Regions from separate parts of the Desulfobacca acetoxidans DSM 11109 genome, predicted to be linked through region 3. Evidence: riboswitches for the same ligand, from Rfam matches in the RefSeq annotation. Region 3 holds a riboswitch; each other region holds the start of a gene.
The links. Region 3 has a riboswitch for cobalamin ahead of DESAC_RS03815 (hypothetical protein). Riboswitches for the same ligand answer to the same signal wherever they lie in the genome.

Region 1 (3,922 bases), 1.2 Mb from region 3:
TCTTGGCCCCGGCGATGGTGTCGTAGGTGTCGATCAGCAGCACCGTGTTGTGGGGAAAGGCCCGCGCAAAAGCCCGAAAAGACTCAATCTCGCTTTTGAAACTGGTCACATAGGAGTGAGCCATGGTACCGAAGATAGGCAGACCGTAGAGCTTGCCGGCCAGGACATTGCTCGTCCCGACAAAGCCGCCCAGGTAGCTGGCCCGGGCAACTTTGAGCCCCGCATCCGTTCCTTGCGTGCGGCGCAGGGAAAAATCCACCAGCCGCCGCCCCCCGGCCGCTACCGTAGAGCGGGCCGCCTTGGTGGCGATCATAGTTTGCAGATTGATGGCGTTGATGAGAAAGGACTCGACTAACTGCGCTTCGATAATAGGCCCGGTTACCTCCAGGATCGGTTCATCCTTGAAAAAGATGCTCCCTTCCGGCAGGGCCCAGACCTCCCCGGTAAATCGCACCGTTTTTAAGTAATCCAGAAAGGCGATTTTAAACAGGCGGGTTGAATCCAGATAGGCCAGATCGTCTTCGCCAAAGCGCAGGGTTGCCAGATAATTAAGCGCCTCCTCCAACCCGGCGGCCACAAAATAGCCCCGATCCGGGGGATACTTGCGGATGAAGAGGCTAAAAGTCGCCTCCTCATGCATTTCCTCCTCCAGATAGCTGGCTGCCATGGTCAGCTCATAGAGATCGGTGAGAAGGGCGTATTGCTCCCCTAAGTGGGGGTGGTTTATATGCGGGTTATTGGATAGCATTTTTTTGAACTATAAATGTAATGGAATGACCTCTCTGCGTCAATAAATTTTATTGTTCAGCCTTATTAAACCAGACTTGACGGAGGACAGATGTCGTGATAATAAGGTATCATAACAGTAGAGTTGATCTGCGGGTTGGCTGCCGCCAACTACGGAACCCGGTGTGAATCCGGGGCGGTCCCGCCGCTGTAACCGGGGACAAAACCGGCAGAACCACTGTCTGAGCCCACTCAGGCGGGAAGGGCCGGGGGAGGTTGATCCGGAAGCCAGAAGACGAGCAGGTCGATCCTCAGGGCAGGTTTATGGCAACAACCGCCCCTGGCCAGACGCGCCAGGGGCTTTTTTTATGGTGCCCAACCGGTCTAAGTTGCATAAGGCGAATACAAGATTCGCCCCTACCGATGGGCCTGCCGGTACTGCAGTGCCGTAGCGCCGTACCGCCGTAGTTAGCAATTGTTCGCAGCACAGGCTGGAAAGCCGGTGCTACCGGGAAGTCATTACTCATGATGGGCGGGTAACCGCTAAGTCAAGACAATAAAATAGGAAAAGATTTGGCAAACGCTACAGGTGGAAAAATGGCTGATCAGATGTTAGCAGCGGTCCTCCGGGGACCCAAAGATTTAGCGATCACCGAGGTCTCTCGCCCTCTCTGCCCGAGCGGCGGTCTCCTCATACAAGTGCGCGCCTGCTCGCTCTGCGCCACCGACGTCAAGATGTGGCAGCGGGGACATCGTGACCTGCTGTTGCCTCGCATCCTGGGGCATGAGCTCGCCGGAGAAATTGCCGCCGTTTCCGATGATTTATCTGACTTTCAGGTGGGTGACCGGGTGCAGGTGGCTCCGGGATTGCCCTGTGGCCGCTGCCGCTGGTGTCTACAGGGCGCTCCGAACATGTGCCAGGCTATGCAGATTATCGGTTTTCACCACGACGGCGGTTTGGCCGAGTTCGTCGCCGTTCCCGCCGCCGGTGTGCACCAGGGGGCGGTATCGCACCTGCCTGACGCTCTAGCCTTTGACCTTGCCGCCCTGGCCGAGCCCTTGGCCTGCTGCCTGAACGCCCAGGAACTGGCCAGGGTTGGCATGGGGGACCAGGTTGCCATTTGGGGGGCCGGTCCCCAGGGCTGGCTGCAGGTCCAGGTGGCGCGGTTGCGGGGAGCTTCCCGGATAATCCTGGTAGAAAATGATCCCGGACGCTTGCAGGATGCAGTCCAAGCCGGGGCCGATCTATTGTTGGACATTTTCCAGGAAGATCCGGTAACCGCCATTTTGGAGACCACGGCCGGCAAGGGAGTGGAGGTGGTGATTCCAGCCTGTGGCTCTTTGGAGGCTTTTGACTGGGGTTTGGCGGTACTGGCGAAACGAGGCCGTCTGTGTCTTTACTCGGGTCTGCCCAAGGAGGTAGAAACTCATCCGGTAAACCTCAACCGGTTGCATTATCTGGAAGCTTCTCTGGTAGGCGCCTACGGCTGCACCTCCCGGCAGAACGCCCTGGCCCTGGAACTCATGGCCAAGGGACGCATCCGCGTTGATCGTCTGATTACCCACCGCCTTCCTCTAAACCGGGTGGAGGAGGGGTTCGAGCTCGTGCAGAGCCGCCGGGGGCTAAAAGTGGTCATCGAATGTACCTGACTCGGAGTTATTTTATGAATAATCCCAAGAATTATGATGAATTAGAGCTACGCCGCTTTGGCCGGGCCATTACCGAGCTGGCCCAGGGCCAACACCTGAGCCGGGAAGAGACCAAAGAGCTTTACCGCCAGATTCTCCTGGCCGAGCAGCCAGACCTGCAACAGGGAGCTTTTCTGGCGGCGCACATGGCAAAATCTCCTACCCTGGACGAAATTGCCGGTGCCTGGGAGGCCCAGATGGATTATGACGTGGAAACCATCGATCCTCCCCTCCCAGGTCCCTGCGCCGATATCGTTGGCACCGGCTCGGATTATCTCAAGACCCTCAATGCCTCCAGCGGCGCCGCCATCCTGGCGGCGGCGGCCGGAGCCTATGTGGCCAAAAAGGGGGCCCGGGCCGCCACCGGTGTCAGCGGCGCCTCCGATATCTTTGAGACCTTCGGAGTCGACCTCAAGGCCCCTTTGTCTCAGGCGGCCCAAGCCCTGACAGCCCACCGCCTCTGTTACATCCCCGGCGAAAGGTTCCTGCGCTCCGGATGGGGACGTTTGATCGCGGTGATGCGTTTTCGGACCATCTTCAATCTGGCCTGTCCGCTCCTCCTACCCTGCCGCCCTACCCGCTACCTGGTGATCGGGGCCTATAGCGCTGATTTGGCGCGTCAATTGGTCAATATCTGCCGGGAGATCGGCTTAGCGGGGGCCTTGGGCCTCTACGGCCAGAGCGATCAGCATGAGCCGGATCAGGGGATGGATGAAGTCTCGGTCTGCGGTCCTACGCTGGTAGTAGAGCTGCGCCATGATCAAATAACCGAATATGTCCTCGAACCCGAAGACCTGGGTCTGCGGCGATATCCTTATGAAAAAATTGCTGCCCAAGGTGATACTTACCAGAATGCCCTGGCTCTCCTCAAGGTGTTAAGCGCCGGAACCAATGGTGCCGCCGCCGACTTTCTGGCCGCCAACGCCGCCGCAGTGCTCTATCTGTTGAATCTGGCTCCATCCTGGCCTGCTGCGGTGGAACAGGCCCGGCAGACCTTGGCCGCAGGAAAGGCTCTTGACACGTTGCGCTCTCTGGTCGCGGTTCAGCAGGGTAATTCCCGGCATGGAGAAGAAAAACTAAATAAATTGTTGCACCAGATCAACTCGTCTACGACTCTTATCGCCTGGAATTAGAAAGATTACTTCACCCTTGACTTAACCGGCCACTTTTTTATGATAAAGTATTCGGCAACGCTTTCTCTTTAAGTGGCCGCTTTGGATTGTATCCGCCAGTCGAAATGGTTGGAAGACGCATTTTGGCCGGGAGAATCGAAAAATTAAAAGAATATCCATGGATACGTCATATTCGATCAAGCCCCCCAGTGTTCACCCGCTTCAAGTCCTGGTTATCGATGATGAAAAGAACATCCGCGTGGCGCTCGCGGCTTATCTGGAAGGGATGGGCTGCCGGGTCTTGACGGTGGCTACGGCTGGCGCGGCTCTTTCCGCCCTGGAGAGCCAGCCTTTTGATCTTGCCTTTCTGGATCTCCGGCTCAGGGAGATCAGCG
Region 2 (3,922 bases), 1.6 Mb from region 3:
AGGAACTGTGGGTCTGTCTGGTACCAACACCCAATTTAAGAATCTCCAGGAAGGAGCCTTCCTGAACGGCGACGGGCGCGATCAAACCCAGGTGTATAATCTGACCTCCGATAATCAGCTTACTGAAACCACGAGGATCAAGTTTCACGGGGGGCTGCTGAATCAACCGACTAATTGGAGCGCTTCCCCCAGTTCCTCCAACCCACTGACCACTTTCAGCGGGGGGCCTGGAACCTCCTCTTTCTCCCCAAGCCAGAACTGGATAGCCGAATTGCAGGTGGACCAGGCCATCGGCCAGAAACAGCAGTTGGTGGGCGGCATCTCTTATAATAGCGGCTGGTCGAACAGCAAGACGTATTCGGTGAACAATTGGCGTTACCCTGATGCGGTATCGACACTCACCCAAATGAGCGGCGGCCAGGACCGAAATATTGGGCTCTACCTCCAGGACGAAATCGCCTGGCATCCCAAGTTCAATACGGTGCTCGGGGTCCGGCTGGATTGGTGGGAGACTTACGGAGGTAATTACATGGCATCTGCCGGTACACCCACAGTATACCTGCCTGGCCGGAGCAAACTGGCGCTCAGCCCCAAACTTGCCTTTCTCTATCGTCCTCTGGAGTGGATGACCTGGCGGGCATCTGTGGGACGCGCCTTTCGGGCTCCAAATATTTATGAACTTTACCGCACGTGGCTAGCCAGCAGCGGTACCCTATACAAGGGCAATCCCGATCTGATCCCGGAAACTGCTACCTCGTGGGAGATTGGCACCACCATGAAACCGCTGGAAGGGATGGTCTTTACCGCGACCTACTTTGAAAATTACGTTGATGATTTGATTTATCGGGTGACCGATCCTGCAGACATCACCGGCAAAACCCAGATTTATAAGAACGCCGGTAAGGCGACCATTAGAGGGGTTGAGCTGGAGATTACCCAGAAGCTCTGGTCCTGGCTGGAGGTTTTCGGCAATACCACCCTATTAGATGCCCGGATCAACGAGAATCCTTTTAATCCGGAATCAGTGGGTAAAAAGATCACCTACACTCCCCGACAGCAATTCAACTTTGGGATTACGGCTACCTATTGGAAAGTCAAGGGATTTCTCTCGGGACACTATGTCAGCAAATTGATAAGCAGGGACGACAACAGCGATCAATACAACAATGTCTACGGTTCCTACGATCCCTATTTCACTCTGAATTCCAAGATAATCTTTACCCCGGTGAAGTATATGGACCTCTCCCTGTCGGTGGATAACATGCTCGATCGGGAATACTTTTATTACTACCCCTCGCCGGGCCGGACCATCTGGAGTCAGATAACGCTGAGATTTTAATGACCGCTACCCGGTGGTTATCTACTGTTGGAGTCACAGGCCGATACCTATTTTCTCCTTGACAGATTCGGAGGGGAATTTTAAAGTTAGCCAAGGTAATGCTCATTACCAACGGGTTACCGGCGAAGCATGAAAATTGGTGCCGGTGAATTTTAGAAGGCGGGATGCCTTTCGCTTTCCTGCCCTACAGCACTGCAGCACCGGCAGGCCAATACGGAGGAGCGGGTTTCAGACCCGCCGGAAGGTTTTTACAACAAGGTTCCGTAACCAACCAGAAACTTTTTTCTGACTTAATAGGGTCATATTACAGGCGCCCTTCGGGGCTTAAAAGGGAAGCCGGTGCAAGTCCGGCATGGTCCCGCCGCTGTAACCGGGGACGATACCTGCGAGATACCACTGCCCGTGCTGAAGCCGGGTGGGAAGGTGCAGGAATAAGGATGATCCGGGAATCAGAAGACCTGCCTGTAAATCAATATGTATTGCCCAACGTGTGATTGGGGATAACGCGGCCGCTCGGGATGGAAAACCGACACGGCTTAGCCTAAGGACAAAGCAAGCTGGGTGCAATCCTTGGGTCCATTTTGGGCTCAAGGTTTTTTTTTGGCCTGAGAAATTGAATCTCTCAGGACAGAGGGATAGACGATGGATCTAAACCTGATCTTGTGGATCGGCGGCATGTTATTCAGTCTGAGCGTCTTTGTGGTAAAGGTCGGCTTCGGACTGGGACTGGGGCAGGTGGGTTGGCGGGGTCTGGTTTTGACGCTCTTATTGTATCTGGGAACCTTTCTGTTAGCTGCAGGGTTTTGCGAAAGTTTGATCAAGATCCTGACGCCGCTGGTGCGAAAAGGACCATATGTCCATATTGCCATGGCCTTAGGCATGATGGTCTGGGGCTTATATCTCATCCACAGCTGGGCAGGATCAGATTCCGGGTGTGGGGTGCACGCCGGCTGCCGTCAACCAGCCCACCCGACTGCCACCCGGTCGGCCCGGCCACCAACCTTATTCCTTCTTCTTCCCTGTCCCGTCTGCCTGACGGCCATAACCTTTTCCACCTGGGCGGCCTTACAGGTGATCAAGTTGCCTGCATGGGTGGTGGGGCTGGGATTGGGTGCAACGTTTATCATCTTGTCGCTGCTGATTTATCTGGGCCTCAAACTTTTCACCCTGAGATCAACCCGGTTAAATCAGAGGATCGGCCTCGGTTTAAGCATGTTGGCCATAGGCCTGTATTTTCTGAGTTCTCTTTTTCTTCCGGCCCATATTGAGGCGGCCAAAAGCATCTATCAATCGTTTGCCACGGAGGGAGGCAACTTGGTCCTGGTTGAACATATCGGCGTTTTTTTCCTACTCCTGGCCGCCTTGTTGGTCGGCTTCCTGATGAATAAACGACGCGAGGTTGGTGAATGAATATTCTAGCGGGTCTTGAGACGTTTCTCTACGTTATTGCCTCAGCTCTGTTTTATCCGGTAGTAGTTGGACTTATTCTGCTTACTTTTTGGATCGTGATATCTGCCGGCGGTTTTCTGCGGGAATATATTGACCGGCGGCAGGGAAGATCGGTCGGGTTACGGCGCTATCGAACCATGTTGGACTCCGAGGTTTTGACTCTATCAGCCAACCTCGATCTTGAGTTGGAAAAGCACCTCCAGGAGTTCGAACTTGAGCTAATTAAGGGTCTAGATAAGGTCAGGTTTGCTATTCGGGTGGGCCCGGCCGTGGGTTTAATGGGGACCTTGATTCCCATGGGCATTTCCCTGGCGGCCCTGGCCCAGGGAGACATGCCAAAAATGGCGGGAAGCATGGTCACGGCCTTTACTGCCACCGTTGTCGGTCTGGCCTGCGGGGTGGCGGCCTATCTCATGTCGCTGATAAAAGAAAAGTGGGTGCGGGCCGACATGCGGGAGATGGAATATCTGACGGAATTGCGGCTCCGGCAGGCCAAGGCCCAGAGGTCGGATATCCGGGCGGGAGAGGAAGATGAGTTTATTAAGAAGACCGCGGCGGTTTGATAGATACGACGAACCCCTGGAAGACCCCATCTCCGGAGTGGCCAACCTGTTTGACGCCAGCGTCGCCTTTATCGTCAGCATGATGATCGCCCTGTTTATGGCTTATAACATGCTGGACCTGGTAAACCCCAAATCCGAGGTGACCATCACCAAGAAGAACGCCGATGGCCAGATGGAGATTATTACCAAAAGTGGTAAGGAAATCAAGGTTAGAAAGGTGACAGACAAGAAACTTAGCGGCGAAGGCGTCCGTCTGGGAACGGCCTATCAGCTTAAAGACGGCAGGGTGGTGTATGTCCCGGAATAAGGCGGCTGCAGCCGATGGAACATTGAAGTCATGGCGGCGGTTCATCCTGGCTCTAAGTTGCCTCCTGTTTTGGCTCTTCATTTTTCCGGGATCAGCCGTTGCCGCCAAGGTGAAGGTCAGCCTGCTGTTGGGCGACATCTCTTCCAAGGTCGCCACTGAAGCGGTAAAGGCGGTCTATCAGGATTATCCGAACTTAAGGCAAAAGGTGGAATTCCATGTCTATCCCACCTCAGGTATCCGGGAGAAGAATCTGCTGCCCTTGAA
Region 3 (2,462 bases):
TCTGGAAAATTCGGCGCCCCGAGACAACCTCCATTGCCATCCCACGATCCCGGGCGCCCCCTTGACTGGCCGAAAACGCTGGAAAAACAACTTTCAGCCATCAATTCACAATTGCAATCATATTAAAAATCTCAGTTAGAGACTTGGGCAATATTGCTCAATGTTGAGATAATTTTGCTCTTTATCTGTCCTCTTTCTCAATGTCCGGTGATAATGTCTTCCTGCCTCGCCACCAAAGGGGGACTTAAAAAGCTCACCTTCCCAGCGCCTGTGGGAGGTTCCCCCTTTCCCCCCTTTTCTCAAGGGGGGGGCAGGGGGGATTGTAATATTTTCCTTTACCCCTACCTTTGTAATTTAACAACATTGAGGTCAGGGTGAGGGGTGAATCAGATATTGTGGGCATCGATAGACTTCCGCCGCGCCAACAAAGACCTGTTCGGTTAATGACAGGATAATCCGTCTTTCCCCCTGATCACGGCCACAATCAGTGACTCCGGCGCCGCCGCGCCGCAGCCAGGCGACAAAGACCGGCGCCCAGGAGCAGCACCGCGCCGGGGAGGGGAACTGGCGCAGCATCCAACGTAATCACCCAGGCTTCCGTCTTCCCAGCAGGATTGGACCCTTTTCCGGCAATCGTGAGGCCATCCGCAGAGACGCCAAGGGCTTCTGTTAACCCCCATCCGGTCGTGTCGACGCCGGCCGCGATCAACAATTCTTCAATGCTGACCATTCCAAGTTGTTCCGTCCATACAAACGCCTCAGTGCCGTTTCCAGATGTGCTTCTGCCAACCACGGTGGACCCGTCCGCAGAAACCGACAAGGCTTCGCTCGAAAAACTTCCTCCCGCCAGGTCGCCCAGGCCTATCATGCCGCCTGATTCGGTCCAGAGAAACGCTTCTCTTCCGTTGGAGGATAAGGAATTTCCGACCACGGCCAAGCCGTTATCAGAAATATCTTCCGCTACGCTCTTAAAAGATCCTCCCGGCAGATCTCCTAACCCCACCATGCCGGTTGATGCTTTCCAAATAAATGCTTCTTGACCATTGCTGGAGTGGCTCCAACCGACCACGACCGAACCATCCGCGGAAACTCCAGTGCCCTTGCTGTTAAAATCAGATCCCGGCAGATCTCCTAACCCCACCATGCCGGTTGATGCTTTCCAAACAAAAGCCTCATCACCGCTAGTGGACGTGGAGTAACCCACCACAGTGGAACCGTCCGCAGAGACGCTATCGGCGTAGCTTCTGGTATACCCCCCCGCTAGGTCGCCCAGACCTTTTATGCCGCCTGACGCGGTCCAAATAAACGCCTCTTCGCCTAAGCCAGACCGGCTCCAACCAGCCACGACCGAGCCATTCCCAGAAACGCCGAAGGCGATGCTATAAGTTTCCCCTCCCGGCAGATCGCCCACCTTCGCAAAGCCGCTCGAAGCCGTCCAACGAAACGCCTCGGCAGCGTAAGTAGGGGTAGACTGAAGACCGACTATAATGGAGCCATCCGCAGAAATGTCGTAAGCTACGCTACCTTTATAACCCTCCGACATGCCAAGGCCCGAAAATGTCATCGATTCGGAAGCCGCGGGAAGGAGCAGCATCAATGCCAAGGCCATGAAACAACCAAGCATCTGGTTCGTTATTGTCCTTCGATCAATACGCATGTGTTTATCTCCCTTCATGTACCATTATTTCAGGCAATTCGTTTATGCAATGGATAAACAAAAAAACCGGGCTGCCTGGTGGCAACCCGGCCGTCTCTGCTGAGACCCGCGGCTTTCCGGCCCCCGGTCGCCCGGGGTGTGGCTTGTTCACGACGTAACCATTTTTGGATCAGGCGGTGCCTTTGCTTACATCATGCCATGCTGCTTTACTCCGGCTGAGAGTTGACCGAAAAAAACCCGATTCCGCGGGAATCGGGGCCTTGCCTCATTCTGGCATCTACCATCTCTATAAGGCCCTCGGACCCGTTCCGCGAGGTCTGCATTGGACCATATCCCTATGAAACTGCCAGGTCTTCTGGCTCACGGATCGACCTACCAACCGCGCCTTCCCATGGGAGCTGCACTACCCCACAGTGGCTCACCTGCGGCCTTCGTCCCCGTTCACAGCGGCGCGCCCGCCTGGGATTCACACCCAGTTCCCTTGGCCAGTCATGGTGTTATCGTTCCTTGATTCACACCCTTCCCGGGGTCCGCTCGGCGACCCACCGGGGATCACTCTGTAGCTTCACCTCCTTTCCGGAAAATTCGGCGCCCCGAGACAACCTCCATTGCCATCCCACAATCCCGGGCGCCCCCTTGACTGGCCGAAAATGCTGGAAAAACAACTTTCGGCCATCAATTCACAATTGCAATCATATTAAAAATCTCAGTTAGAGACTTGGGCAATATTGCTCAATGTTGAGATAATTTTGCTCTTTTCTACTGTCGCCATATTAGAAATCTCAGTTGGCTCAAGGTTGAGATG
Region 4 (3,922 bases), 510 kb from region 3:
CGGGGTGGGTGAGATAGAGAAGCTCATGCGAGCCCCGTGTGACCAAGCCGCGTCCCTGGCCCTGGACCTGGCCGCCGAGGCGGGGGTAGAAATATCGGTAGCCTGTCCGGTGGGCGAGCCTCATGAGGTAATTGCCGACATCGCTGCCAGTGAAGACTTTGACCTGGTTGTTATGGGTTTACGCGAAGACCAGGGAATTATACGATTCTTTATGAGTGGCCCCACGGCCAAGGTTATCGGCTACAGCACAAAGGATGTGCTGGTTATTCCGGAACATGCGAGCCTGAACTGGAAAAAGATCTTGCTGGCCGTGGATGGTTCGGAAGCCAGCGTCAAGATCGTAGATCGCGCCCTGGACCTGGCGAAGTCATATAACAGCGAATTGCTGATCCTCTCAGCCCTGGACCTGCCATTTCAACTGTATGGCGACGTCAACCTCAAAGATAATCTAATGCGGGGCGTCAAAGGCTACCTTTCCGAAGTCAAGACCGAGGCCGAGGCCATGGGCATCGCCACCCGCGAATTCCTGCGGGTAAGCAAGGCCCCAAAAGCCATTGTGGACCTTGGCCGGGAAGAGCAGGTTAATCTTATAATCATGGGTTCCCACGGCCGGACGGGCCTCAAGCGCCTCTTCATGGGAAGCGTTACCGAGCAGGTGATGACCCAGGCGCCCTGTCCGCTGCTCATCGTCAAGACCTAAACCTCATTGTCGTTATATGAAAACAGTGGGCGGTGAGCGGTGGGCAGTGGGCCGAAAAGGCATTATTGTGAGCAGCCGCCACGGTTCTGTTTTCATGCTTCGTTGTGTTCCTTAGAACCTATTGCTATAGGGGCGAATCCTGTGTTCTGCTAAAGATGTGGGCGAACACAAGGTTCGCCCTGCTTTTTTAATTGGGGATTGGTATAAGTTGTTCTCCAATTGGAAACCCGGAGATTGGGATCGAATAGGTCAGATAGATGATATGGTGGGGAGAGCAAAACTCTGTTCGGTACCCTCCTTCCAGCCATCCCAAACATAGTTGTCTACTTGACCAGCGGCAATGACCCGGAAAGCGAACTTGGCCTGCTCCACATAAAATTCGCAGTATGGAGCCGGAGCATGCAGGGTTTGAGAGCACATATAAATCTCCGCAGGGCAGGGAGCACCGCAGAAATGGCGAATGGCGCAGCTTCGGCAGGGTTCGAAATCCTCCACCTTGCGGCTGGTCATGTCCTGGAAGGGGCGGGTTCTGAGGATGTCCTCCACCGGAGTGTTGAAGAGATTGCCCCCCCTAAATTCCGGGATGCCGATGAACTCGCTGCAGGGGAAGAGGTCACCTCTGGCTGACAGGGCAAAGAAACAGCGTCCGCCGCCGCAGGGAGAGATGTCGCACATCAGGCGGCGGGCCAACGGTGCTACGATGCCTATGAGGATATTGGCAAAATTGGCGATGACCAGTTTGCGGCCGGTGGCCTGAAACAGATCATGGCTCCGCTCTAGGGCGGCACTGAAGTGTCGGGCAAAGACTTGGTCATCCGGTTTGAGATCACGGCCTCCGGGTTGAGTGCAACGTACCGGATTGAGCATGGCCACCCTGACACCGGCGCCATGAAGAAATTCTACCATGTCTGTCAAACGGTCTACATTGGTTTGGGTGACGGTGCAGATGACACTGTAGTTTGGGTAATCTGCTAACCGGTCCAAGAGAGGAGCTACTACACCGTATACCCCGCGGCCCTGCCAGTTTTTCCGCGTTTGATCAGCAATATCCGCTACCGGAGCGTCCAGGGAGAGGCCCAGGCTGACCTGGTGCGCCTGGATAAAAGCTAATGCTGCATCGTCCAGCATAGTGCCATTGGTCTGGATGCCGAAGCGAAAGCGGTTGCCGTATCGTTCAATCCCGGCAAAAACCGCATCCCTGACCATCATCGGTTCGCTGCCATGAAATATAATCTGCGGCATGACACCCTCCGGCAGGGTACGGCCGAAGTAATCCGACAACATCTCTAATGCTTGGAGGAGCCGCAACGGCGGCATATCCATCCCGCCGAGCCGGATGTCGCTGGGGATATAACAGTAGGAGCAATTTAGGTTGCATCGTTCTGTAGGGTTAAAATAGACCGCCGAGGGGATCAGCTCAAAGCGCAGGGTTTGCATCTCCCGCTGAAAGTGTTCCTGGTGTTCCATGAATATCTGGGGTATGAAGTTGCCTAATAAGTATTCTCCAGCCTCGGCCCGGGGAACCAGGGTCCAGAAACCGGTATCCCCTTCGATGAGGACGGCGTAATCGGGATGACCGATATCCATCAGGGAAAAGCGGGGGCCCTGCCCCACATTGGCAGAGACCCCGGCAAGCGATGTTGCAGGTTTCAAGAGTGCATCCTTATCTTACTTCTTGTTGTCCAACAGAATGTAGTGGGATAGGCCAGTGTTGGTGCCATCGGATTTGCAGCTATAGCGGTAACCGATGGGGGCAAGTTTTTTGGAAGAATCTGGGGTAATGACCTTTTGTTGCATCTTCCATCCTCCTTAGGATTAAAATAAAAAAGGGAATCCCGTATGATACGGAACTCCCTTTACCATAAGCAGTTCACTAAATTGTGTCTGGAACAGCAGGTCTTCTGGCTTTCGGATTAACCGTTGAAGGCGCAACCTTCCCACCGCAGTGGCCTGCGGCAGTGGCCGGGATATTCCCTTCGCCCTCCTCGTCCCCGATTACAGCGGCGGGACCGCCACGGATTTACACCGTGTTCCGGGATGCTGACCAACATCTAATTCATACTTAATCCTCCCGCCTTTGTCAATGATAAACCGGCTTCGGTGTGCGATAAATATTTCTACAACCGGTTTGCCTTTGGCCTATCGCGCCCATCGTTTTCTATAATTGTGGAAAGGATTGTATCTCTGCTGATCGCATGATAAAAAATAATCGTTCGAAGGACTTTCATGCGCCTTGTTAAGGGGCTTATTTGGGCTGCTTGAGGTTCGCGCAACTTAAACCGTATCAGAAAAGAGGCTGCCCGCGTTATTTGTAAGATATTCAAATGTTCAAATAACTCTTTGATAGTCTCCACCCGGAAAGTCCTTTATTTTTGGAGTTATCCCTTGTAGGGGCAGGCTAATCCCGCTCCGACAAATATGATTTTCGTTTTTCTCTTTGTGCTGCAAGGGGCAGCAACGCAGTTTGCGGATGAACATTAATTATGAAACACGGCGTCAGATTTCGTACTTTGACCGGCAATCGTGGCAGGTGGAACCTCAGGACACCATGATCGGATTTGATGCCGCCGCGATCCTGTTCAGCGACCCCAACCAGAGAGATTATGTCTGGATATTAGTGAGTCTAGCGGTGATTCTCCTGGTATTGGGAGGATTATATTATTTTATTGCCAGACTTACCCGCAAGGTTGCCGCAGCCCAAGAGAAATTAGTGAAAATGGCCTCCGTGGATGATCTTACCAGGTTGCACAATCGCCGTTTCTTTTTTGAGCAATTCGGTCAGGAGGTGGAGCGGGCCAAACGCTACCGCCGTTCTCTGAGCTGTATTATGTTGGACATCGACCATTTCAAGGCCATCAATGACACGTATGGGCATCTCCTGGGTGATCAGTTGCTCATCGATATTGCCCAAATATTACACGATAACTGTCGTCTGAGTGATCTGGCCGCCCGTTACGGAGGCGATGAACTGATTGTTTTGCTGCCGGAAACCGAGGCGGCGGGGGCAATAGCTATCGCCGAAAGAATCCGAAAACTGGTGGCGCAGCATCAGATTGTAGGTGAAAAAGGAGAGGTGATTCGGGCAACAGTCAGTATCGGGGTAGCCAGCCTGGGGGCAGGCCAATTGCAGGATATTGATCACTATGATCGCATTATCCGGTATGCCGACGATGCCCTCTACCGCGCCAAAACAGGCGGTCGCAACCGAACTGAGCATTATCA

Region 1: another riboswitch for cobalamin. It lies ahead of DESAC_RS13435 (zinc-dependent dehydrogenase); the one in region 3 lies ahead of DESAC_RS03815 (hypothetical protein).
Region 2: another riboswitch for cobalamin. It lies ahead of DESAC_RS11110 (DUF2162 domain-containing protein); the one in region 3 lies ahead of DESAC_RS03815 (hypothetical protein).
Region 4: another riboswitch for cobalamin. It lies ahead of cbpA (modified peptide precursor CbpA); the one in region 3 lies ahead of DESAC_RS03815 (hypothetical protein).

What each region holds. Positions count from the first base shown of each region.
Region 1 is NC_015388.1:2,978,299-2,982,220, forward strand. It holds gene DESAC_RS13430 (nicotinate phosphoribosyltransferase) at 1-748, opposite strand, end outside; cobalamin riboswitch at 860-1,045, shown strand; gene DESAC_RS13435 (zinc-dependent dehydrogenase) at 1,324-2,376, shown strand; gene trpD (anthranilate phosphoribosyltransferase) at 2,391-3,548, shown strand; gene DESAC_RS13445 (sigma-54-dependent transcriptional regulator) at 3,706-3,922, shown strand, end outside.
Region 2 is NC_015388.1:2,482,000-2,485,921, reverse strand. It holds gene DESAC_RS11115 (TonB-dependent receptor plug domain-containing protein) at 1-1,339, shown strand, start outside; cobalamin riboswitch at 1,631-1,819, shown strand; gene DESAC_RS11110 (DUF2162 domain-containing protein) at 1,982-2,749, shown strand; gene DESAC_RS11105 (MotA/TolQ/ExbB proton channel family protein) at 2,746-3,351, shown strand; gene DESAC_RS11100 (DUF2149 domain-containing protein) at 3,320-3,658, shown strand; gene DESAC_RS11095 (cobaltochelatase subunit CobN) at 3,645-3,922, shown strand, end outside.
Region 3 is NC_015388.1:900,682-903,143, reverse strand. It holds gene DESAC_RS03815 (hypothetical protein) at 485-1,657, opposite strand; cyclic di-GMP riboswitch class I at 1,735-1,810, opposite strand; cobalamin riboswitch at 1,986-2,162, opposite strand.
Region 4 is NC_015388.1:1,406,850-1,410,771, forward strand. It holds gene DESAC_RS06060 (universal stress protein) at 1-700, shown strand, start outside; gene cbpB (peptide-modifying radical SAM enzyme CbpB) at 950-2,353, opposite strand; gene cbpA (modified peptide precursor CbpA) at 2,369-2,497, opposite strand; cobalamin riboswitch at 2,575-2,781, opposite strand; gene DESAC_RS06075 (GGDEF domain-containing protein) at 3,171-3,922, shown strand, end outside.